3 regions of the Sulfitobacter sp. IGS-18 genome follow, and region 1 is predicted to be linked to each of the others. Evidence: riboswitches for the same ligand, from Rfam matches in the RefSeq annotation. Region 1 holds a riboswitch; each other region holds the start of a gene.
What was found. A riboswitch is a leader RNA that binds a small molecule or an ion and turns the genes downstream of it on or off. The one in region 1 is predicted to bind cobalamin.
Positions count from the first base shown of each region.

Region 2: linked by a shared signal. The riboswitch ahead of ACWNZ3_RS01025 (CbtB domain-containing protein) and the one ahead of ACWNZ3_RS04625 (aromatic ring-hydroxylating oxygenase subunit alpha) in region 1 are both predicted to bind cobalamin.
Region 3: linked by a shared signal. The riboswitch ahead of ACWNZ3_RS06495 (TonB-dependent receptor) and the one ahead of ACWNZ3_RS04625 (aromatic ring-hydroxylating oxygenase subunit alpha) in region 1 are both predicted to bind cobalamin.

Region 1 covers NZ_CM184556.1:945,905-953,175, reverse strand. Annotated here, with positions in the region: gene nrdF (class 1b ribonucleoside-diphosphate reductase subunit beta) at 1-253, opposite strand, end outside; gene nrdE (class 1b ribonucleoside-diphosphate reductase subunit alpha) at 262-2,343, opposite strand; gene nrdI (class Ib ribonucleoside-diphosphate reductase assembly flavoprotein NrdI) at 2,412-2,828, opposite strand; gene nrdH (glutaredoxin-like protein NrdH) at 2,839-3,060, opposite strand; cobalamin riboswitch at 3,157-3,348, opposite strand; cobalamin riboswitch at 3,478-3,676, shown strand; gene ACWNZ3_RS04625 (aromatic ring-hydroxylating oxygenase subunit alpha) at 3,799-5,025, shown strand; gene ACWNZ3_RS04620 (FAD-binding oxidoreductase) at 5,030-6,103, shown strand; cobalamin riboswitch at 6,124-6,322, shown strand; gene ACWNZ3_RS04615 (ABC transporter substrate-binding protein) at 6,494-7,271, shown strand, end outside.
Region 2 covers NZ_CM184556.1:217,777-225,047, reverse strand. Annotated here, with positions in the region: gene cobN (cobaltochelatase subunit CobN) at 1-1,760, opposite strand, end outside; gene cobW (cobalamin biosynthesis protein CobW) at 1,765-2,799, opposite strand; gene ACWNZ3_RS01040 (DUF1636 family protein) at 2,796-3,170, opposite strand; gene ACWNZ3_RS01035 (hypothetical protein) at 3,167-3,679, opposite strand; gene ACWNZ3_RS01030 (CbtA family protein) at 3,687-4,379, opposite strand; gene ACWNZ3_RS01025 (CbtB domain-containing protein) at 4,571-4,729, opposite strand; cobalamin riboswitch at 4,774-4,990, opposite strand; gene ACWNZ3_RS01020 (DMT family transporter) at 5,236-6,141, shown strand; gene pncB (nicotinate phosphoribosyltransferase) at 6,186-7,271, opposite strand, start outside.
Region 3 covers NZ_CM184556.1:1,348,256-1,355,526, forward strand. Annotated here, with positions in the region: gene secD (protein translocase subunit SecD) at 1-294, shown strand, start outside; gene secF (protein translocase subunit SecF) at 296-1,264, shown strand; gene ACWNZ3_RS06475 (DUF6925 family protein) at 1,391-2,398, opposite strand; gene ACWNZ3_RS06480 (adenosylcobinamide amidohydrolase) at 2,405-2,560, opposite strand; gene ACWNZ3_RS06485 (adenosylcobinamide amidohydrolase) at 2,557-2,868, opposite strand; gene ACWNZ3_RS06490 (hypothetical protein) at 2,865-3,461, opposite strand; gene ACWNZ3_RS06495 (TonB-dependent receptor) at 3,743-4,339, opposite strand; cobalamin riboswitch at 4,465-4,671, opposite strand; gene ACWNZ3_RS06500 (Mth938-like domain-containing protein) at 4,836-5,189, shown strand; gene ccmA (heme ABC exporter ATP-binding protein CcmA) at 5,279-5,896, shown strand; gene ccmB (heme exporter protein CcmB) at 5,893-6,549, shown strand; gene ACWNZ3_RS06515 (heme ABC transporter permease) at 6,633-7,271, shown strand, end outside.

The DNA of each region.
Region 1 (7,271 bases):
CCATCAGCGCGGGTGCGCCGACGGTGTTCTGGATCGTGTCCAGCAGTGTCAGGCCGGTGAACACGCGGATGGTCAGGCGCTGTTCCTCCTCCGACAATTGCGACCAGCTTTGGATGTCGTTCGACAGCGGCATCTTTTCCGGCAGCCAGAAGTTCACCGTCAGACGGTTCCAGATTTCCAGGTCCTTGTCGTCCTGCAAACGGTTCCAGTTGATCGCGCGCGGCACGGGGCGGGAATGGGTCAGATCTTTCATTTCGGTCCTCACAACGAGCAGGAGACGCAGCCCTGCACCTCGGTTCCTTCCAGCGCCAGTTGGCGAAGGCGGATGTAATAGATTGTCTTGATGCCTTTCTTCCAGGCGTAGATCTGGGCGCGGTTGATGTCGCGGGTGCTGGCGGTGTCCTTGAAAAACAGCGTCAGCGACAGGCCCTGATCCACATGCTGCGTGGCAGCGGCATAGGTGTCGATGATCGCCTCCGGCCCGATTTCATAGGCATCCCGGTAGTATACAAGATTGTCGTTGGTCATATAGGGCGCCGGGTAATAGACGCGGCCCAGCTTGCCCTCCTTGCGGATCTCGATCTTCGAGGTGATCGGGTGGATCGACGAGGTCGAATTGTTGATATAGCTGATCGACCCGGTCGGCGGCACCGCCTGAAGGTTGCGGTTGAACAGCCCGTCCTTCATGACCTCTTCTTTCAGCGCGTTCCAGTCCTGACGGCTGGGCACTTCGATCCCGAACTGATCAAACAGGGCCTTGACGCGCGCGGTTTCGGGCAGCCAGTCCCGTTCGACATAGGTATCGAAAAAACTGCCATCGGCGTATTTCGACGCTTCGAAACCGGCAAAGCTGCGGCCGCGTTCGCGCGCCAATGCGTTAGATGCGCGCAGACAGTGGAACAGCACCGTAGCGAAATAGATGTTGGTGAAATCCACACCCTCGGCGCTGCCGTAGTGGATGTGCTCGCGCGCGAGGAAACCGTGCAGGTTCATCTGCCCGAGCCCGATGGCATGTCCTTCGTCGTTGCCCCGGCGCACGGAAGGCACCGAGTCGATCGCCGACAGTTCCGAAACCGCGTTCAACGCCCGGATCGCCGCCTGCACCGTGCCCCCCAGATCGCCCCCGTCCATTGCCTTGGCGATGTTGAGTGACCCGAGGTTGCAGGAGATATCGGTGCCCAGATGCTTGTAGCTCAGATCGTCGTTGAATTCGGAGGCCTCGCTGACCTGGAGAATCTCGGAACACAGGTTCGACATGACGATGCGCCCCTTGACCGGGTTGGCGCGGTTCACCGTGTCTTCGAACATGATATAGGGATAGCCCGATTCAAACTGGATCTCGGCCAGCGTCTGGAAGAACGCCCGCGCGTTGATCTTTTTCTTTCGGATCCTGGGGTTGTCCACCATCTCGTGGTATTTCTCGGTCACCGAGATTTCCGAGAAAGGCATCTTGTAGACCCGTTCCACATCATGCGGCGAGAACAGGTACATATCCTCGTTCTTCTTGGCCAGGGTAAAGGTGATGTCGGGGATGACGACGCCCAGCGACAGAGTCTTGATCCGGATCTTTTCATCCGCATTTTCGCGCTTGGTATCGAGGAAACGCAGGATATCGGGGTGGTGCGCGTTCAGATAGACGGCTCCGGCGCCCTGACGCGCGCCCAGCTGGTTGGCATAGGAAAAGCTGTCTTCCAGCAGTTTCATCACCGGGATCACCCCGGACGACTGGTTCTCGATCCCTTTGATCGGCGCACCATGTTCGCGCAGGTTGGTCAGCAGCAGGGCCACGCCGCCGCCGCGCTTGGACAATTGCAGGGCCGAATTGATGCCCCGCCCGATGCTTTCCATGTTGTCTTCCAGACGCAGCAGGAAACAGGAGATCAGCTCGCCCCTTTGCGCCTTGCCCGCGTTCAGGAAGGTCGGCGTTGCGGGCTGGAACCGGCCAGCGATGATCTCGTTCATCAGGCGCATCGCGTCGTCTTCACTGCCGCGCGCCAGCGTCAGGGCGACCATCACCACGCGGTCTTCGAAGCGTTCGAGGTAGCGTTTCCCGTCCAGCGTTTTCAGCGTGTAGCTGGTGTAGTATTTGAACGCGCCCAGGAAGGTCGGAAAACGGAATTTCAGGGCAAAGGCTGCCGCCCAGATCCGGTGCAGGAAGCCGCGGTCATATTGCTTCAGCACGGCCTCTTCGTAAAAGCCTTCGCTGACCAGATAGTCCAGCTTTTCATCCAGCGAATGAAAGAACACCGTGTTCTGGTTCACATGCTGCAGGAAGTACTGCCGCGCCGCCATGCGGTCGGCGTCGAAACGGATATGCCCCTGATCGTCATAGAGGTTCAGCATCGCGTTCAGCGCGTGGTAGTCGAGCCCCTGCCATTCGGCAGGCACCGCTGCGGCCGGGGCGCTGTCGGTCAGTTCGCGGTCGAGAGTTGCGTTTTCCAAAATCTGTCCAATCCATCCAGGACACGGGCGACATCACCGTCGGTCCCCGCGAGTTCAAAGCGATACAGCACCGGCACGGCGCATTTTCTGGCGATCACATCGCCCGCCAGCGCATAGGTCGCGCCGAAGTTCCGGTTGCCCGAGGCGATGACCCCGCGCAACAGCGCACGGTTGCGCGCGATGTTGAGAAAGCGGATCACCGGTTTGGGAACCGCGCCGCGCCCCTGCCCGTCCGCAAAGGTCGGTGTGACCAGCACAAAGGGCGCGTCGGGAGCGGGCAGCGGCGCTTCGGGGTCCGGCGGAATACGCGCCGCCGCCAGACCGGTCCGGCCCACGAAACGATGCGTGTTCTGCGACCGGGACGAGAAATAGACCAGCCCGCCCATTGCCGCGCCCTCAGATCATCGCGCTGATCTTGTCGGGGCGGAATCCGGCCCAGTGATCATCGCCTGCCACCACGACGGGGGCCTGCCGATAGCCCAGACCCTGCACCAGTGCCATTGCCGCGGCATCCTCGGTCAGGTCGATCAGCTGAAAATCAATGCCGCGCATCTCAAGCGCGCGGGTGGTTGCGGTGCATTGCACGCAGGCCGGTTTGGAATAGACTGTAATGGTCATTTGCCCTGTCCTCACTATGGTGTTGGCACGAAAGCAAGGGCACGGGATCGGGCGCCAGCGGCACCGGAACACGCGCCCCGGCCCTCCGCCGCGGTCGTCATCTATGGCGCTCCGGCAGGTCTCCTGACTCGCAGCTCGGGTGTCGCGGCCCCCTTCCCGGTGCGGCATGCACCAGTGGTAACGGGACGTGACTCGCTGCTTACAGTTGCGGGGGCAGTGCCGGATTTTCACCAGCTTCCCTTTTCACCGGCAAGACGAGTCGCCGGCACCAAAGCAACTGCATATTGGGTGAACTTGAGGCAAACTGTCAATATATAGATGTCGGCCTTTTTACCTTCCCCTTCCGGGAAAATGCGTTGCTGTCTTTTCCAAGAGTGTTTTGGTCGCAAATAAATCTTCATAAAACATGCGTCCGGCCTATCATCACAGGACAAGGTGCGGGCTTCGGTCCGAGAATTGGGAAGCCGGCGAAAATCCGGCACTGCCCCCGCAACGGTAAGATCGTAATGCGGCGCATCAACGGCCACTGGGCAGGAGGAGCCCGGGAAGGCGTTGCGCCTCGGGCCCTCACGGGCTGCGATCAAGTCCGGAAACCAGCCTTGGTGAAGTTGTTCAACCGCGGGTGGCGGTCTTGGCACTGAATTGGCGCGCGGCACCTCCCAGAGGCTGCGGCCCATCGGTGTCTTGTGCTGTCATCTGCCCAAATCGATCCGCGGGGCGCGGCAGGAGACCAGAAAGATGACCCACCCACTCAGCGACCTGCTGGCACGGCGCCGCGCCGGCCATGCGCTGGAACAACCCTTCTACACCGATCCCGACGTCTTTCGCGCGGATATGGAAACGATTTTCTACCGCGACTGGCTGTTCGCCGTCCCTGCCTGCGAACTGACCAAAGCGGGCAGCTATGTCACCCATCAGGTCGGCAGCTACGGCGTGGTCATCGTGCGCGGTTCCGATGGCGTGATCCGCGCCTTTCACAATTCCTGCCGCCATCGCGGTTCGGTCATCTGCAACAAGGCAAAGGGCGTATCGCCCAACCTGGTCTGCCCCTACCACCAATGGACATATAGCCTGGACGGAAAGCTGTTGTGGGCCCGCGAAATGGGGCCTGATTTCGATCCGTCACAGCATGGGTTGAAGCCGGTCCATTGCCGGGATCTGCAGGGGCTGATCTATATCTGCCTTGCCGATGAAGCGCCCGATTTCGACGCCTTCGCCGCCCTCGCGCAGCCCTATCTTGCGGTGCATGACCTGAGCGACGCCAAGGTCGCGCATGAGACAAGCATCATCGAAGACGGCAACTGGAAACTGGTCTGGGAAAACAACCGCGAATGTTACCATTGCGGCGGCAACCATCCGGGCCTGTGCCGGTCCTTTACCGATGATCCGACCGTCACCGGCATCGAGGAAGGGGAGACACCGCCGCATCTTCAGACCCATTTCGACCGGCTGGAAGATCAGGGCTATCCCTCGCAATTCCGCATGGCCGAGGACATGCAATACCGCCTTGCGCGGATGCCGCTTCTGCCGGGTGCCAAGAGCTTTACGATGGATCTGAAACCCGCAGTGACAAAGTTTCTCGGGCGGGTCCGGGACGACACCGCCGGCACTTTGCTGAAATACCATTACCCCACCACCTGGAACCATTTCCTGCCGGATCATTCCATCGTCTTTCGCGTCACACCGCTGACGGCGACGACAACGCAAGTCACGACCAAATGGCTGGTCCACAAGGATGCCGTGGAAGGTGTGGATTACGATCTCCGGCGCCTGACCGAGGTCTGGATCGCCACCAATGACGAGGACCGCCGGGTGGTGGAAGACAACCAGCGCGGCATCAATTCACCCGCCTATGAGCCCGGTCCCTATTCGCCCATCCACGAGACCGGCGTGATCGGTTTTGTCGACTGGTATTGCAACACGATGTCGCGGCGGCTGACCCCGACCCAGATGGCGGCGGAGTAACACGATGAAAGATATCGCCCATCCGTCCAATATCTTCTGGCAGGACGATGAACCGCTGGAATGCGTGTCAGTCATCCCCGAACTGGCCAATACCGCCACATTCACCTTTCGCGCGCCCTCGGGGGCGCTGTTCGACTTCAAGCCGGGTCAGTTCCTGACGCTGGAACTGCCGGTGCCCGGCGGCACCGTGCACCGGACCTATACGATTTCCTCCTCGCCCTCGCGGCCGCGGTCGATCTCGATCACCGTCAAGGCGCAGGCTGACAGCATCGGCACACGCTGGATGCTGGATCACCTGGAACCCGGCATGCGGCTGAAGGTGACGGGACCGGCGGGCTGGTTCACCCATACCGATTTCCCGTCAGACAAATACCTGTTCATCTCGGCCGGGTCCGGCATCACGCCGATGATGTCGATGACCACCTGGATGTTCGATCTGGGCACCGAGCCTGACATCGTCTTTGTGAACTGCGCGCGCCGCCCGTCCGAGATCATCTTTCGCCAGCGGCTGGAGCACATGGCCAGCCGGGTGCCGGGCATCGACCTGCACTGGATCGTCAAGGCGGCCGACCGTTTTGCGCCCTGGACCGGCTATCGCGGCCAGATCAACCAGCTGATGCTGGGCCTCATGGCCCCCGATTATCTGGAGCGCGAAGTCTTTTGCTGTGGGCCCGAGCCCTTCATGCAGACCGTGCGCGAGGCGCTTCAGGGTCTTGGCTATGACATGGATCGCTACCACCAGGAGAATTTCCAGGCCCCCACCCCGAACGAGGCCGAGGCCCCCGCGCTGGACGACATCGTGCCGGACGAGGATACCAGCGCCGAGATCACCTTTGCCACCTCGGGCGTCACTGCCAGGGTCGCACAGACCGACACCGTCCTGGCGGCGGCCAAGGCCAGCGGGCTCAACATCCCGTCGGGCTGCACCTTTGGCATCTGCGGCACCTGCAAGATCCGCAAGACCGAGGGCGATGTTCACATGGTCCATAACGGCGGCATCTCGGAGGATGATATCGCGGAGGGTTATATCCTGGCCTGCTGTTCGAACCCGATCGGCAAGGTCACCGTCGAGGTGTGATTGTATTCACCAGAACGAGAGGTTAACCAGTTTCTGTCGGTTTCCGAAAGGAATCAAAAGGGAATCCGCCACCGCGCAAGCGGTGAACCGGAACTGCCCCCGCAACTGTAGACGGCGAGTGCCAAGCCATAAATGCCACTGTGGTCCAAGGACCATGGGAAGGCAGCCAAGCACAGCGACCCGTCAGTCAGGAGACCTGCCGACATGCAACAGCAACGCGGTCCGGGCGGGGTGTCCGGGGAGGTGCCATATGACGTTTTCCTCAACGGGGCCTTTCGGGGTTTCCGGTAACTGCAACAATGCTCCGGCCCTCGCGGCCGGCGCCGTGTTGCCGTCCGAGGTCGGCAATCCCTTCCTGTCTCCGGTCGCTTCATCAACCGGAGATCACATATGTCCCTCAAATCCCTGAGCGGCGCCGCCCTGACGGCAATGGTGCTGGCGCTGCCGGCATTGGCCAAAACCGACTATCCGCTGACCATCGACAACTGCGGCATAGAACTGGTGTTCCCGAAGGCCCCCGAGACTGTGGTTTCGCTTGGCCAGCGGGGCACCGATATCCTGTATCAGCTGGGGCTGGCCGACCGGGTCAGGGCGACCTCGGTCTGGCGCAGTCCGGTGCTGCCGCAGTTCGCGCAAGTGGATGCCGGGATCGAAAGGCTGGACAACAACAACCCCTCCTTCGAGGCGGTGATCGAACGCCGCCCCGACCTGGTGACGACTGACCTGCAATATTACATCGGGATAAAGGGGTCCGTCGGCACGCGTCAGCAATTCGCGGACCTCGGCATTCCGGCCTACAACCTGCCCTCGGATTGTGCCGACCGGCCGCAGATGGAAACCTCGGACGGCCCGCGCCCGGTGCCCTTCGAGATGGACCTCGTTTATCGTGACATTGCCGAGCTGGCCGAGATCTTTGACGTCCAGGACCGGGGCGCGGCGCTGATCGCGGATCTGCGCAAGCGTGAAGCAGCGGCAAAGGCAAGGGTCGGCGCGGTCTCCGGGGATGTCAGCGTCGTCTTCTGGTTCTCGTCGGCAACCACGGAGGCCGACCCCTATGTCGCCGGGCAGAACGGCGCACCGGGCTACATGGCCCGGCAACTCGGGATGACCAACATCATCGACAGTTTCGAGGACTGGCCGACCGTGAGCTGGGAGACCATCGCCCGGA
Region 2 (7,271 bases), 730 kb from region 1:
GGCAGGTGGCCGAGGGTCACCGCCCCGATGCGCCGCTTGGCCTGCGCAGCCTCGCCGGGATCGTTGACGATGAACGGATAGATCACCGGCATCGGCCCGGTCAGGACTTCGGGCCAGCAATCGCCCGACAGCGCCACCGCCTTGCCCGGCAGCCATTCCAGCGTGCCATGGGCGCCGATATGCACCAGCGCATCGATGCCCTGGGCGCGCAGCCAGAGGTAGAAGGCCACGTAGGAGTGGCGCGGGATGCGGGCGAGATCGTGATAATCCGTATCGCGGGCCGCAATGCTGCCCCGCTCGGGCTGCAGCGCGACCAGCGCGTTTCCGCAGCGCTGCGCGGGAAAATGAAACGCTCCGTCCCGGTAGAGCGGGTCATCTTCCACCGGCCCCCATGCGGTGTTCAGATCCTTCAAGAGCGTGTCGGGAAGACATGTCAAATATGACATGTCACCATCGACAGGCCAGGAAATTGTTTTCTGGTTCAATGACTTGCCAAATCCGATGGCAGGTTCCACGCCATAGCCCGCATCGGCCAGGGTCAGCAGCATATCCTCGGTCGAGGCCAGGGCATCGAGCCCGACCGCATGGGCGATCTGATCTTCACGGCCCGGATAGGTGGACAAGACCAGCGCCAGCTTGCGGTCCCCTGCCGGTGTCCGCGCCAGCCGGTGCCAGCCCGCCACCCGGTCCACCACCGCATGGATCCGTTCGGCATTTGCCCGGTGGGCAAAGCGCGAGAATTGCAGGTGCGGGTCCTTCTTTTCCGGCGCCTTGAAGCTGACAACCCCGGCAAAGATGCGCCCGTCCACCTCTGGCAGCACCACATGCATGGCAAGGTCCGCAGGCGACAACCCCCGCTCGGCCTCGGCCCATTCCTTCTGACGGGCCGTCGACAGCGCAACCTGAAACACCGGGCAGCCGGGGCCATCCAGTGGTGTTGTGCCGTCCTCCCCCCGGCCGGAGAATGCCGTGGCGTTGACGATGGCACATGGGCCCAGCCGCGCCAGCGTCTGATCCAGAAAGGCGCGCCCGGTCTCGGCCTTCAGCGAGGGCACGAAAAGACCCACAGCCGTAAACCCCCGGTCGCGCAACGCCATGATCAGCGCATCCACCGGCGCGGTGTCGGCGGCAGTCAGGTAGCTGCGGTAGAAGGTGACAGCGACCACATCGCCGGTGACATCGGCAAAGGGGATGACGCCCTGTTCCGGATCATAGATCCCGCAGTCCGGCACCGTCTTGCTGCCCGGCACCGGGCCCGCATAGAAGCCGGCGGCCAGCGCAAGCTGCGCCAGCGCCGCCTGCGCCGCCACGGCACCCCCCGCGTCGCAGAGATGCGACAACCGCCGCAGGGTCGACACCGGCAGCGTCGAATAGCTGTCCAGCGCCGGGTCCTCGCGCCCGTCTGCGGGCAGCACCGCCAGCGCGATGTCGTTGCGCCGGGCGAAATCCTGCACCTGCATGATGCCATAGGGCCAGTAGTTCTCGCCCCCGATCAGCCGGATCAGGATGCCCCTGGCCCCGGTCAGCGTCTGTTCGACATAATTGTCCACCGACGCCGGGTGCCGCAGCGCCACAAGATTGCACAGTCGCAGCGTGGGCAGCTTGCCTTCCGGCCCGCCACCCCGGTGCCAGCCCGCCGCGAAGGCGCCGAGGTCACTGTCGGAGAACGAAAGCACCACCAGATCCGCAGGCGTCTGGCCCGGATCAAACGGGGTTTCGCTGTCCTCCAGCCCGTGGCTTTCGCGAAAGACGACGTGCATGGTGTCAGGCCCCCAGAACACCCCGGATGGCAGCGGCGTCGATGTGGTCGTGCTCCGCGATCACCACCAGGTGGCCCTGCCGCGCATCCGCGCCCCAGGGGCGGTCGAACTGCTGCCGCACCCGTGCGCCCACCGCCTGCACCAGCAGGCGCATCGGTTTGCCCGCCACCGCAACATAGCCCTTGACCCGCAGGATGTGCTGTTCGGTTGCCAGCCTTTCGATGGCCGCGACCAGCGCGTTCACATCCTCGACCTCGGGCATGGGCACCACAATGGTCTCGAAATCATCATGCTCGTGGTCATCCGCCCCGTCATGATGCGACGGGCGGGCCGCCAGATCGTCCTCGGCTGCGGCATTCAGGCCCAGCACCACCTTGGGGTCGATCACCCCTTCGGTCATCGGCAGGATGCGGATCGGGCGGGGGCTTTCCGCCTCGATGATCCGGCGCGCCGTGGCGAGCCCTTCCTCACCGGCCAGATCGGCCTTGGACATCAGGATGATATCCGCACAGGCAATCTGATCCTCGAATACCTCGGACAGCGGGGTCTCGTGATCCAGGCTGTCATCGGCCAGCCTCTGCGCATCCACCGCCGCCTCGTCAGGGGCGAAACGACCTGCCGCCACAGCTTCGGCATCGGCCAGGGCAATCACCCCGTCCACCGTGATCTTCGAACGGATCGCGGGCCAGTCGAAAGCCTTGAGCAGCGGTTTTGGCAGCGCCAGACCGGAGGTTTCGATCAGGATGTGATCGGGCCGCGTGGGCAGCGCCATCAGCGCCTCGATGGTGGGGATGAAATCATCCGCCACCGTGCAGCAGATACAGCCATTGGCCAATTCCACGATGTTCTCTGCCGGGCAATCGGGGATTGCACAGGATTTCAGGATGTCGCCATCCACCCCCACGGTCCCGAATTCGTTCACCAGAACAGCCAGCCGCCGCCCGCCCGAATTGGCCATCAGATGGCGGATCAGCGTGGTTTTGCCAGCGCCCAGAAACCCGGTGATCACGGTCACGGGAATTTTGCTCAGGTCATTCATTCGGCAGCCTCCAAAGGCAGGGTAAAGGGGGGAACACGCGCAAGGCTCTGCTTGCGGAAAATCACGGGGCGCTCGCGCCAGGGCACCAGCCCGTCGGCACTTGCGGCATAGGCGGCGGCACCGGCCAGGATATCGGGGGCATCCGCCGGGGTCAGACGGCCATAGACATAGGTCCATTTGCCCGGCTCCGACAGCGCCACCGCTGCCCCTTGCGAACAGGCGGACAGACAGGCCACCCCGACGATCTCGACCGCGTCAGGTGCCCCCGCTTCGGTCAATGCGCTGTGCAGCAGCGCGCCGGGCCGGGGTGCATCCTCTTCCAGCACCTCACCCGCGCGGCAGGTGGTGCAGACATAAAGCGTTGCGGTCATTCCACCTCCACCACGGCCCGGGACGTTACCGGCGTGCCCTCCACCTCCAGCGGATGATGATCGTTGCTGTTCAGCGTCACCTCGATCTCTACCTGGCCTTTGGGCAGGCCATCCAGATGCATCCAGGGGCCATAGATCCGGGCCAGCTTGACGCCGTTTGCATAGACATGCGCATGGCCCTGCCCTGGTTGATGGGGCAGGCTGGCGTTCTGCGGCGAAAACTCGAAATTCTCGACCATGACATGCAGGTTATAGCCCGCCATCGGGTCCGGGCTGACCATGATCTGAACCTCGGGCGCGGCATCCGCCGCGACCGCAATCGGCGTCTCGTGCATCCTGGCATGATCCATCCCGCCGGCAGTCATGCCCCCGTGATCCATCCCGCCATGCTGGGCCGCATCCCCATGATCATGCCCGTCAAAAGTGATCCCGTTGCCCGCCGCAAAGGCAAAGCCGAGACCGCCTCCAAAGACAAGGCCGATGACGAAAAGCGCAAGCGTTCTGCCCATCACACCCTCACGCCGCCTGGGCGGCATGCTCCCCTTCGCGCTGCCAGAAATAGCCCGCAAAGCACCCGAGCAACACCCAGGCCGCCAGACCGACGCCGAGCGCACGCGCCGCGAACAGCGCGCCGATCTCGGTCGGGACAGGACCGGTAAAGGTCTCGGGCTCCGGCGCGCCGATCAGATGCGGTGCGGCCAGCAACAGCGCCGCCGCACTCCAGGCCGCCCAGTTCTGGCCAAAGGCCAGCAGCCAGAGCGCCACACAGGCCGCAATCGCCGTCGCAAACCACCAGACCTGCCGCAGGGCCACATCGGCCGCAGCCACACCGGGCACTTCCGGGGCAAGGGTAAATCCGGGGGCCAGATGAAAGGCCACGAAACCGGCCACGCCCCACAGGATACCCCAGCGCCCGTCGATCCGCGCACCGCGGTCCTCGCCAAAGCTCATGGCCGCAACCAGGATCAGCGCATAACCGGTATAGGTCAGCATGGTGAAAATCACGCTCAACCCGTCACGCATCAGGTCGAAACCGGGCAAGGCGGGATGGGCGCTGACCGCCTCTGCGCCGAAATGGACCAGCTCCCCGCTTTCATAAAGCTCCGCATGCAGCAGCACAGGCTGCACAAATACCAGTTGCAGCAGGCCGATGATCGCACCCGCCAAGGCCCCTGCAAAAAGGGCGGAAACCAAAAACCGTGAAGTCATAACGAGATCCTCTTGCTTTCATGGCAACGCGCCGGCACCGACACCAATCAACGCAAACACGCCGCCGAAAATCGGCAGCGCCTCAAGCTGATAAAGGTCTTTGACCGGAACGCGCTGCGTTGTTCACCAGGGGAACCGGGTCACCGCCTGCTTTGACGCGGCTCAGACCTGGTCCCGATGGCCCAATGGGGTCAGTGGCAGGGGAAACCTGTGGCATGGCGCACATCATGCGCGGCATCATGCAACGCGGCGGCCTGAACGTGCCCGGTCAGCGTGATCAGGGCAAGGCCCAGAACGGCGGCAAAGATCGCGGGAACAAAGCGGCTGGCGGTCTGCGACTTGGCAGTCATTGTAGTCATGGTCTTCTCCTTGCCGTCACACCCGACGACCTGTTTCAAGTTTCTCACGCCTGGCAGGTCTCCTGGCTCACGGGTCGATGCCTTTGCCCGCCTTCCCCGACCGAATGGTCAAGTGGCACGTTGGGCACAGACTCTCCGCTTACAGTCGCGGGGGCGGCTTCCGTTTCAGGCTGTGCGGCCCTTACGGAATTCCCTGTTCGGTTCCACACCCAAAGGGGCGCTTGCGGGAACACCAAGCAAGCCCAATGTTGCACTTCGGCCCAGCCAAGGCAAGGCTCATTCACGACAACTCATGCGCCGAATGCGCTTGCCCGCAGCAACGCCTTGCGCTGTCTGGAAACGCCGGCCCCGGTGCACAATCCCCGGTACTCCGGCCCCGGATCGGGTGGTGGCCTGGCCGCACCCGACCATGACGTTTCAATTTCCTCTGGCCCTGCTCTGCCCTGCGGCCCATAACAGGCGGACAACCCTCCCCCTCTGACAGGAGCCTTCGCCGCGTGAGCCGAACCACCCTCGCGATTCTCTATTCGCTGTTTGCGATCCTGTTGTTCGATGGCATGGGGCTGATCATCAAACACCTCTCCGGCAGCTACGGGGCCGCCGAACTTTCGGCCTACCGCAACCTGGTGGGGCTGATCCCGGCACTTCTGGTCCTCTGGACCTCCCGGGACTGGCACGCCAAAGGGCGCAGCCTGCACATGCGGCAATGGAAACTGGCCCTGCTGCGCGGGCTGATCCTGACCTTCGCGCAATATTTCTTTTACCTGTCGCTGGGCATCCTGACCTTTGCCACCGCCTCCACCATCTCCTATTCCAACGCAGTCTTTGTCACCGCACTTGCCGTGCCCCTGCTGGGCGAAAAGGTCGGGCTGGTGCGCTGGGCCGCGGTGCTGGTCGGCTTTGCCGGGGTGGTGATGATCGTGGGACCGGGCCGGGACAGCTTTTCACTGGCGGCCCTGCTGCCGCTGGGCGCGGCGCTCTGTTATGCGCTGACCGCCGTCACCGCCCGGATGATGGACGACGGCCCGCCAACAGCCCTGATCAACCTGTATTCCACCGGCGTCGCGACCCTGGGTGCGCTGGTGCTGACGCTGGCCACGGGCGGTTTCACGCCAATGCAGGACAGCACGGACCTGCTGTGGATTGTGGCGATGGGCGGGCTCGGCGGATTTGCCGTGCTGGTGCTGGTGACGGCCTACCGTATGACTGAACAGAGCAACCTTGCCCCGTTCGGCTATTTCGGCATCCCGCTGGCCTTTGTCCTGGGCTGGCTGTTCTACGGCGAAGCGCCCTGGTCCGAGTTGTTCCCCGGCGCGCTGCTGCTGGCAGGTGGCGGATTGCTGATCATCTGGCGGGAACGGCAGATGAACGCGGCTGGTCGCGAGGTGACCACGCCAAAGTAGACACCCGTGCTCTGCCCCCATCGGCCGGGGCCGTTGCGCGCGTTCTAGACCACAACCTCCTGACGGTCCTGCGCGCCAACCCCGAACACCCGCTTGTAGCGCTCGATCTCTTCGGCCGGGCCCATTGCCTTGTTGGGATTGTCCGACAGCTTCACCGTCGGCCTGCCATTGGCCGCCACGGCCTTGCACACCAGCGAGAAAGGGGCCAGCGCATCATCTTTCACCAGGCCCCTGAAATCATTGGTCAGCAATGTGCCCCAACCGAAGGAGACATTCACCTTTCCGGCGAATTTTCCATGCAGTTCCCGTATCTTGTCCACATCCAGACCATCGCTGAAGATCACCCGCTTCTGGGTCGGATCCTCACCCCGCGACTTCCACCAGTCGATGGCAATCTGCGCGGCCTTGACCGGGTCGCCGCTGTCCACGCGAATGCCTGTCCAGCCGGCAAGCCAGTCCGGCGCATTGTCGAGGAAACCCTTGGTGCCATAGGTGTCCGGCAGGATGATCCGCAGGTTCCCGTCATGCTCTTCGTGCCAGTCCGACAGCACCTCGTAGGGGGCCTGTGCCAGCGCGGCATCATCCTCGGCCAATGCGGCGTAAACCATTGGCAACTCATGCGCATTTGTCCCGATCGCCTCCAGCTCGCGGCTCATCGCGATCTTGCAGTTCGAGGTCCCGGTAAAGGCCTTGCCCAGGCCTTCCTGCATCGCCTGTACGCACCAGTCCTGCCAGAGGTAGCTGTGCCGCCTGCGGGTGCCGAAATCGGCCACGGAGAGGTCGGGGATCTCGCGCAGGACAGCGATCTTTTCCCAGACACGGGTCATCGCGCGGGCATAGAGCACCTGCAGTTCGAAGCGGCCCATCGTGTCCAGCACGGCCCGGCCCCGCAGTTCCATCAGCACCGCCAGCGCGGGAATTTCCCACAGCATGACCTCGTGCCATTTGCCTTCGAAGGTCAGCTCATATTGGTCGCCGCGCCGCTCCAGGTGGTAGGGCGGCAGGCGCAGCCCCTCGAACCATTCCATGAAATCGGGCCGGAACATCTGACGCTTGCCGTAAAAGGTATTGCCCCGCAGCCAGGTGCTTTCGCCCCGGCTGAGGCTGAGCGAGCGGATATGGTCCAGCTG
Region 3 (7,271 bases), 400 kb from region 1:
GATGCCAATGTGCTGATCTTCGAACGTATCCGCGAAGAGCTGAAAACCGCCAAGGGCCCGGCACGCGCCATTGCACTGGGCTATGAAAAGGCGCTCAGCGCCATCGTGGACGCCAATATCACCACGCTGATCACCGCCGTGATCCTGTTCGCCATGGGCTCCGGCCCGGTGCGCGGCTTTGCCATCACGCTCGGCTTCGGCATCATCACATCCGTCTTTACCGCGATCTTTGTCACCCGTCTGCTGGTGGTGATCTGGTTTGAACGGGCGCGTCCCAAAACAATTGAGGTCTGACATGCGTTTGCGAATGATCAAGGACGACACGAGTTTCGACTTCTTCGCACGCTGGAAGCTCTGGCTGGGCATTTCGGGCCTGATGATGGTCATCGCCTTTGCCTCCTTCCTGATCCAGGGCCTGAACTATGGCATCGACTTTCGCGGCGGCACCACGATCCGCACCGAAAGCCCGCGCCCCGTGGTTGTTGCGGAATACCGCGATGCGATTGACAAGCTGGGGCTGGGCGACATCACCATCACCGAGGTGTTCGACCCCAGTTTCCGCGACGATCAGAACGTGGCGATGATTCGCATTCAGGCGCAGGACGAACAGCAGGCGGTCACCGTCGAAACCATCGAAGCGGTGGAACAGGCGCTGAAAACCGCGCGGCCCGACATCAAGTTCACTTCGGTCGAATCCGTGGGCCCCAAGGTATCGGGCGAGTTGATCCAGACGGCGGTGATTGCCGTGGCGCTGGCGATCGGGGCGGTGCTGATCTACATCTGGCTGCGCTTTGAATGGCAGTTTGCCGCAGGGGCCGTGCTGGCCCTTGTCCATGACGTGGTGCTGACGATCGGCATCTTCTCCGAGCTTGAAATCCGGTTCGATCTGGCGATCATCGCGGCACTTCTGACCATCGTGGGCTATTCGCTGAACGATACCGTCGTTGTCTTTGACCGGGTGCGGGAGAACCTGCGCAAGTACAAGAAACGCCCCCTGAAAGAGATCCTGAACCTGTCCATCAATGAAACCATGAGCCGGACATTGATGACCTCCTTCACCACCCTGCTGGCGCTGATCGCGCTCTTTGCACTTGGCGGTGACGTGATCCGGGGCTTCGTCTTTGCGATGATCTGGGGTGTGATCGTGGGCACCTATTCCTCGATCTTCGTGGCCTCGGCGATCCTGCTCTATCTCGGCGTCAAGCGCGACTGGTCCAAACCGGATGCGAATGCAGGCAACCAATACGCCAATATTGACGCCTGAGACGCCCGCGCCGGATCGACCGCAGGTTCGGTCCCAGGTGCGGCGCGGATCAGCTTTTGCGCTGCACCATCAGAAACGGGCCTGCGGGTTTCAGCGAAGTGTGATACCGCCAGTACGGCTAGCTTTTCAGTGCCCCGGATTTTCATCATCGGTTTCCGCGGGCAGGGTGCTGGCATCAAATGCAGTGCTCCAGCGGTCCAGCAGCGCGCAATCGCCCTGCAGACGCCGCCATTGCCGCAGCCCGTTGCGCAGCCCGGCGCGCCCGATCCGGGTCGCAGGCTCGGTGATGCTGCCCGGCTCCCGCTCCTGTTCAAGCGCTGCCCGGCACAGTGATTTCGCGGAAAGGTATTCCTGCGAACCCCATGCCTGCAACATTTCCTGAAACCTGTAAAAGGCGGCGCGGTTGAACGCCTTGTCCTCTCCCAGCCGTCCGGAAACCGGGCTCTCGGGGGGATAGCCCGCACAAGGCACCCAGCCTTCGGGGATCGGCGCATTGGCGGAATGGGTGCGCCCTGCGCGCAGAAGTTTTGGCAAGACATGCGTATGTGGCCCCTCGGGGGAGGTGCCGCCGGTATCCGGCCCGCCGATCATCTGAAACACCTCGACCCGGCCCAGCCGGGTCAGGGCAACGCGGTGTGGATGCGCCCTGAGGATGGCAGCCATGGCCGGATTGTCCGGATCCATCAGCGACCGGCCCGCGTTCGCGCGCAGAAGGGCCAGCAATTCGGGATCAGCGGTGCGGATGCAGAAATCGACCTGCGGTTGCGCCAGCCCCATGTCAAACAGGATGGCGGCGCGGTCCTGCGCCCGCAACGCGGCATCGTCCGGGCCGATCTCGGTCAGGATCGCGAGACGGTGCATCATGGCTTGCGCCTCGGGCAGGCAAAGCGACACCGCCTGCGACCAGCGATGGGCCCGGGGGCTGAGTGTTTCATAAGCCACCGGCCGCACATCCGACAGCCGTTCGATCCGCAGGCCGCCGCGGTGCGTCACCTGTGTCAGCGGCGCGGCAAGGGGCGGCGGCACCTCATCGCCAACATGGTGGAATTCGGCAATCGCCCCGAAAGATCCCATGTTCCAACCGGCCTGCGCATCCTGCAATCCCTGTTTCAGCACATTCTCAAGATCAAGCATGGTGTTTCATCCCCTTTGAACTGACCCGCTGTCCGACTTCCATTCCCTGACCCCTTGCAAGGTCGCGCGGTAGACCGCCGCCCCCAGGGCCTCGCCCACATCCGTGTGCAGCCCGGCGTAATCCCCGGGGCCGGCAGGTGCGGCCACCCCTTCGTCGATCACCGGCGTCGGCGCACCTGCGTGGCAATGCTCAGGGCCTCGATCAGCGCTGTCCGCGACAGCCCGGTGTTGAGCCGGACCGCAATGTTGATCGTGCCCCGGTCCCGCGCCTGCCTGTTGACGCGCATCCCCACACGTTCGGCATTCGATAGGCCCAGGGTGGCAATGCAGCGCACAGTTGTCCGGCCCGCCTTTGCGCTCTGGTCGGTGAAACGGGAGACATCGCGCGAGGTCAGAAAGGCCAGGGCATCCTGCATCTCGCGCTCAAGCTCAAGGCTCAGCCAGGGCCGCGCAAGGGAGACGCCGCTCATTCCAGTATGTCCAGCGGCTGAAAGACAAACCCCGATGCCGTTTCTTCCAGAAAGGCGCTGACGCCAAAGGTGTCGCGGACAAGCGCTGGGGTCAGCACCGCCTGCGGTGAGCCGTCGGCGGCAATGCCGCCCTTGTCGACGACGATCAGGCGGGTGCAGTGCCGCGCCGCCAACCCCAGGTCATGCAGTGACACGATCACCGCGCGCGCCTCCGCCGCCAGATCGGCAAAGCTGCCGCGGTATTCCAGCGCGGGGGAGGTCGATTCGCGTCCGTAAAGCGGATTGGAGGAACTGCTGTCCTTCTCGGTCTCAAGCAGCAGGTTCAGCAGATGGCCGGCCTCTGCCACGCTGCGCCCGTCCAGGCCGAAACTCAGCCGGTATTTCAGCGCTTCGGTCCGGGTAAGCGTCGGCGCGCCGCCGTTGAAGGTCGATTCGTGTCTGGTGTTCTCATAGGCCAGCCGATGGGTCAGCCGCCCCTCCAGCATCGCATATTCGCCGTAGACCCCTAGGTCGTGTTGACATTCATTGTCGCCCACCCGCGCGAGACGGATTTTGCCGCTGGCGCCCTGATGTGAGCGCAGCAATGTGATCATTGGAAGCGAACATCCGGGATGGCAGAGGCAAAATCCGCCTCGCCCCGCAGGGGTTTCGCCAAAATTGCCCATTTCTGCGTTACAGCGTCCCGCCTTTACTATAAGGCAAATCACATCGCCAATGTCCCGAGAGCGCGTAGCGCGGCAGGGTATTGGCGCTTCAATTTCAAGGCGGGGCGCGCAAAGAGAGCTTGAAATAGCTGGCTATTCCTGCGCTCTCTTGCCTGGAACTGAGCAATTTTGGACTGAAACGGGTGGGTGACAATGAATGTCAACACGACCTAGCGTCCGTTCGTCGAGGGTGCCGAACTGGGTCGGATCATCCACCACATAACCCGGCGCATCCGGCGCGAAAGAAATGCGGTTGCCGTTGTCCCGTTGCCCAGCTCCAGCGTGGCCGAATAGGTGTCGCCGATCCCGCCTTTTCGGGTAATGATATTGATAACCCCCGCCGAGGCGTTGGAGCCGTAATAGACCGAATGCGGCCCGCGCAGCACCTCGATGCGCTCGATATTGGCGGTTTCCAGACCGCTGAGAATATATTCGCCATCGCCGCCCGAGGCTTCGATCCCGTCGATCAGGATCAGCGTATGGTTTGCCTCGCCGCCGCGCAGGCGGACCTGGGTAAAACTGCTGCCGGATCCGTTGACCGACACGCCCGGCAAGGCGCGCAGGGCGTCCTGCACCGTGGCGATGCCGCGCTCCTCGATCTGTTGTGCCGTGACAACACTCGCCGCGCGGCCCAGTGCCTCGGCCTCGATCGGCGTCAGCCCGCCCGAGACAATGATCTCGCCCAGATCGAAATGATCCTGAGCCAGTGCAGCAGTGGTGAAGTATGGAACGACGGCTGCGGAAGCCAGAGCGGATGCAAGACGCATGAGATACCCTCGGTTGCGACCCCGACGGGCCGCCAGACGTTGAATTGTCTTTTGAGGGATGCCCCCCGCAGACGGTGAAAACACCACAAGCGGAAGCTCCGCAGTCCCGACGCCCCTCGCGCCCGAACAGGGTGAACACCTTGGCAGGTCTCCTGACTCGCGGGTCGTTGCTTGGCCGGACCTTCCCATCACATATGCTGTGACAGTGGTATGCGCCGGCTTTGCTCTCCGCCTACAGTTGCGGGGGCAGTCGTGGATTTGGCCGGAGGGCCGAACCACGTTCCCTATTAACCAGACGGCGAACCGTCCGGACCGAAGTACCCTTTGGATAGCGGCCCGAATCGTTTCGGTAAAGCCTGCATGGAAAAATTCTCTGCGCCGCCCGGCAGGGCCTGCGGCAAAGCACCCCGCCAGGGGCGTCTTTTTACCGCGCTGGCCTATAACGTCAGGGCCGCATCGGCTATGATCGTCCTGCCGCTTTGCAAAGGGATGTGACATGCGCTTGAACGAGATCGTCTTTACGGATGCGAAACCTGTCGAAGGCTATGGCCCCGGCTTTTTCCGCATCGGCGGGCAGGTGATCCATGGCCCGGTGATTGCCGGACCTGGCGGCATTCAGACATGGGCCGGGCTGCAGGACGACGCCGCGCTTCTGGCGCTCAAGGGGCAGGTTGACGTGCTCTTTGTCGGGACCGGCGCCGAGATCGGCCATCTGCCGGAAACCCTGACCGGCCCGCTGGAAGAGGCCGGCATGGGGGTGGAGGCGATGGCATCCCCCGCCGCCTGCCGCACCTACAACATCTTGCTGAGCGAAGGCCGCCGCATTGCCCTCGCGCTGATCCCCGTCTGAGATGCCCGGGCCGTTGTGCCCGCCCCGCCGGGGTGCCGCGCCGCAAATGACCGCTTTTGCACGCCCCGCCAATGGGTTACGCAGGGGGCATGATGTTACGTGTCGATGATCTGACCCTTGCCCGTGGCGGTGTGCCGGTTCTGACCGGTCTCAGCCTTGCGCTGGTGCCGGGTCAGGCGCTGATCCTGCGCGGGCCGAACGGCGCGGGCAAGACTACCCTGTTGCGCAGCATCGCAGGCCTGCAACCGCCGCTTTCGGGCCGCATCGAGGGCGCGCAGGACCGTGTCGCCTATGCCGCCCATGCCGACGGGCTGAAAGCGATGCTGAGCGTGACCGAGAACCTGGCCTTCTGGGCGCGGATCTTTGGCACTTCCGACATCACCCCGGCGCTGGATGCCTTTGACCTGCACGGGCTGGCGGACCGGCTGGCAGGCACCCTGTCGGCAGGGCAGAAACGCCGTCTGGGACTGGCGCGGCTTCTGGTCACCGGGCGGCCGCTCTGGGTGCTGGACGAACCCACCGTTTCGCTCGACACCGGGGCGGTGGCGCTCTTTGCCGCTGCCCTGCGCGCGCATCTGGCACAGGGCGGCGCGGCGCTGATCGCCACCCATATCGACCTGGGGATCGAGGCGCAGGTGCTGGACATCACCCCCTTCCGCGCCAGTGCTGCCACCCGCGCCGGCGCCCGCGACGAGGCCTTTCTGTGAGGGCGCTTCTGATCCGTGATCTGACGCTCGCGCTCCGGGCCGGGGGCGGCTTTGGCCTGGGGCTTGCCTTCTTCCTGATCGTGACGGTGCTGGTGCCCTTCAGCGTCGGCCCGCAGGCGGCGCTCTTGCAGCTCATCGCCCCCGGCGTGCTCTGGCTGGGCGCGCTGCTGGCCTGCCTTTTGTCGCTGGACCGCCTGCTGGCGCTGGATTTCGAGGATGGCACGCTTGACCTGCTGCTCACTGCCCCGCTGCCGCTGGAGGGGGCGCTGAGCGTCAAGGCTCTGGCCCATTGGCTGACCACGGGCCTGCCGCTGGTGCTGGCCGCCCCGGTGCTGGGCGTGCTGCTGAACCTCGCACCGCCAGGCTACCTCTGGCTTGTCGTTTCGCTGGCGCTGGGGACACCGGCTCTGTCGGTCATCGGCTGTTTCGGCGCGGCGCTTACCGTGGGGATCAAACGCGGCGGGCTGCTGCTGTCGCTGCTGGTACTGCCGCTTTACGTGCCGACCCTGATCTTCGGGGCCGAGGTCGCCCGGCGCGGCGCAGGCGGGCAGGAGGTGACCACACCACTGCTGATGCTGGCCGGGATCACCTGCGCGGTGATCGCCCTGATGCCCTTCGCCTCTGCCGCCGTGCTGCGCATGGGGCTGCGATGAGCGGCCCGGCCCCCCATACCCCCGGTCAATCCGTCGCGCCGTCGTCTATTGAGCACCGCCGCGCGGCAGAGTAGGAGTAGCCCATGTCGATCTGGAGTTACGCAAACCCGGTGAAATTTCTCACCCTGAGCGCGCGGGTACAACCCGTGCTCTGGGTGCTGTCGCTGGCCTGTGTCGCGACCGGGCTGATCTGGGGTTTCTTCGGCACGCCCCAGGATTACCGCCAGGGCGCAACGGTCAAGATCATCTACCTGCATGTCCCCGCCGCCCTGATGGCGATCAACGCCTGGTTCATGATGCTGGTCGCCTCGCTGATCTGGCTGATCCGCCGCCACCATGTCAGCGCGCTGGCGGCCAAGGCTGCCGCACCTGTGGGCGTGGTGATGACCGTGATCGCCCTGCTGACCGGCGCGATCTGGGGCCAGCCGATGTGGGGCACCTGGTGGGCCTGGGATCCCCGGCTTACCTCCTTTCTGATCCTGTTCCTGTTCTACCTGGGCTATATTGCCCTGTGGGAAGCCATCGAAGACCCCGACACCGCGGCCGATCTCACCTCGGTCCTGTGCCTTGTCGGGTCGGTCTTTGCCGTGCTCAGCCGATATGCCGTGCAGTTCTGGAACCAGGGTCTGCACCAGGGCACCTCGGTGCCGGTGGCGACAGGCGGGCGCAGTGTAGACGATGTGTTCTTCTACCCGCTGGTGATCTGCATGATCGGCTTTGGC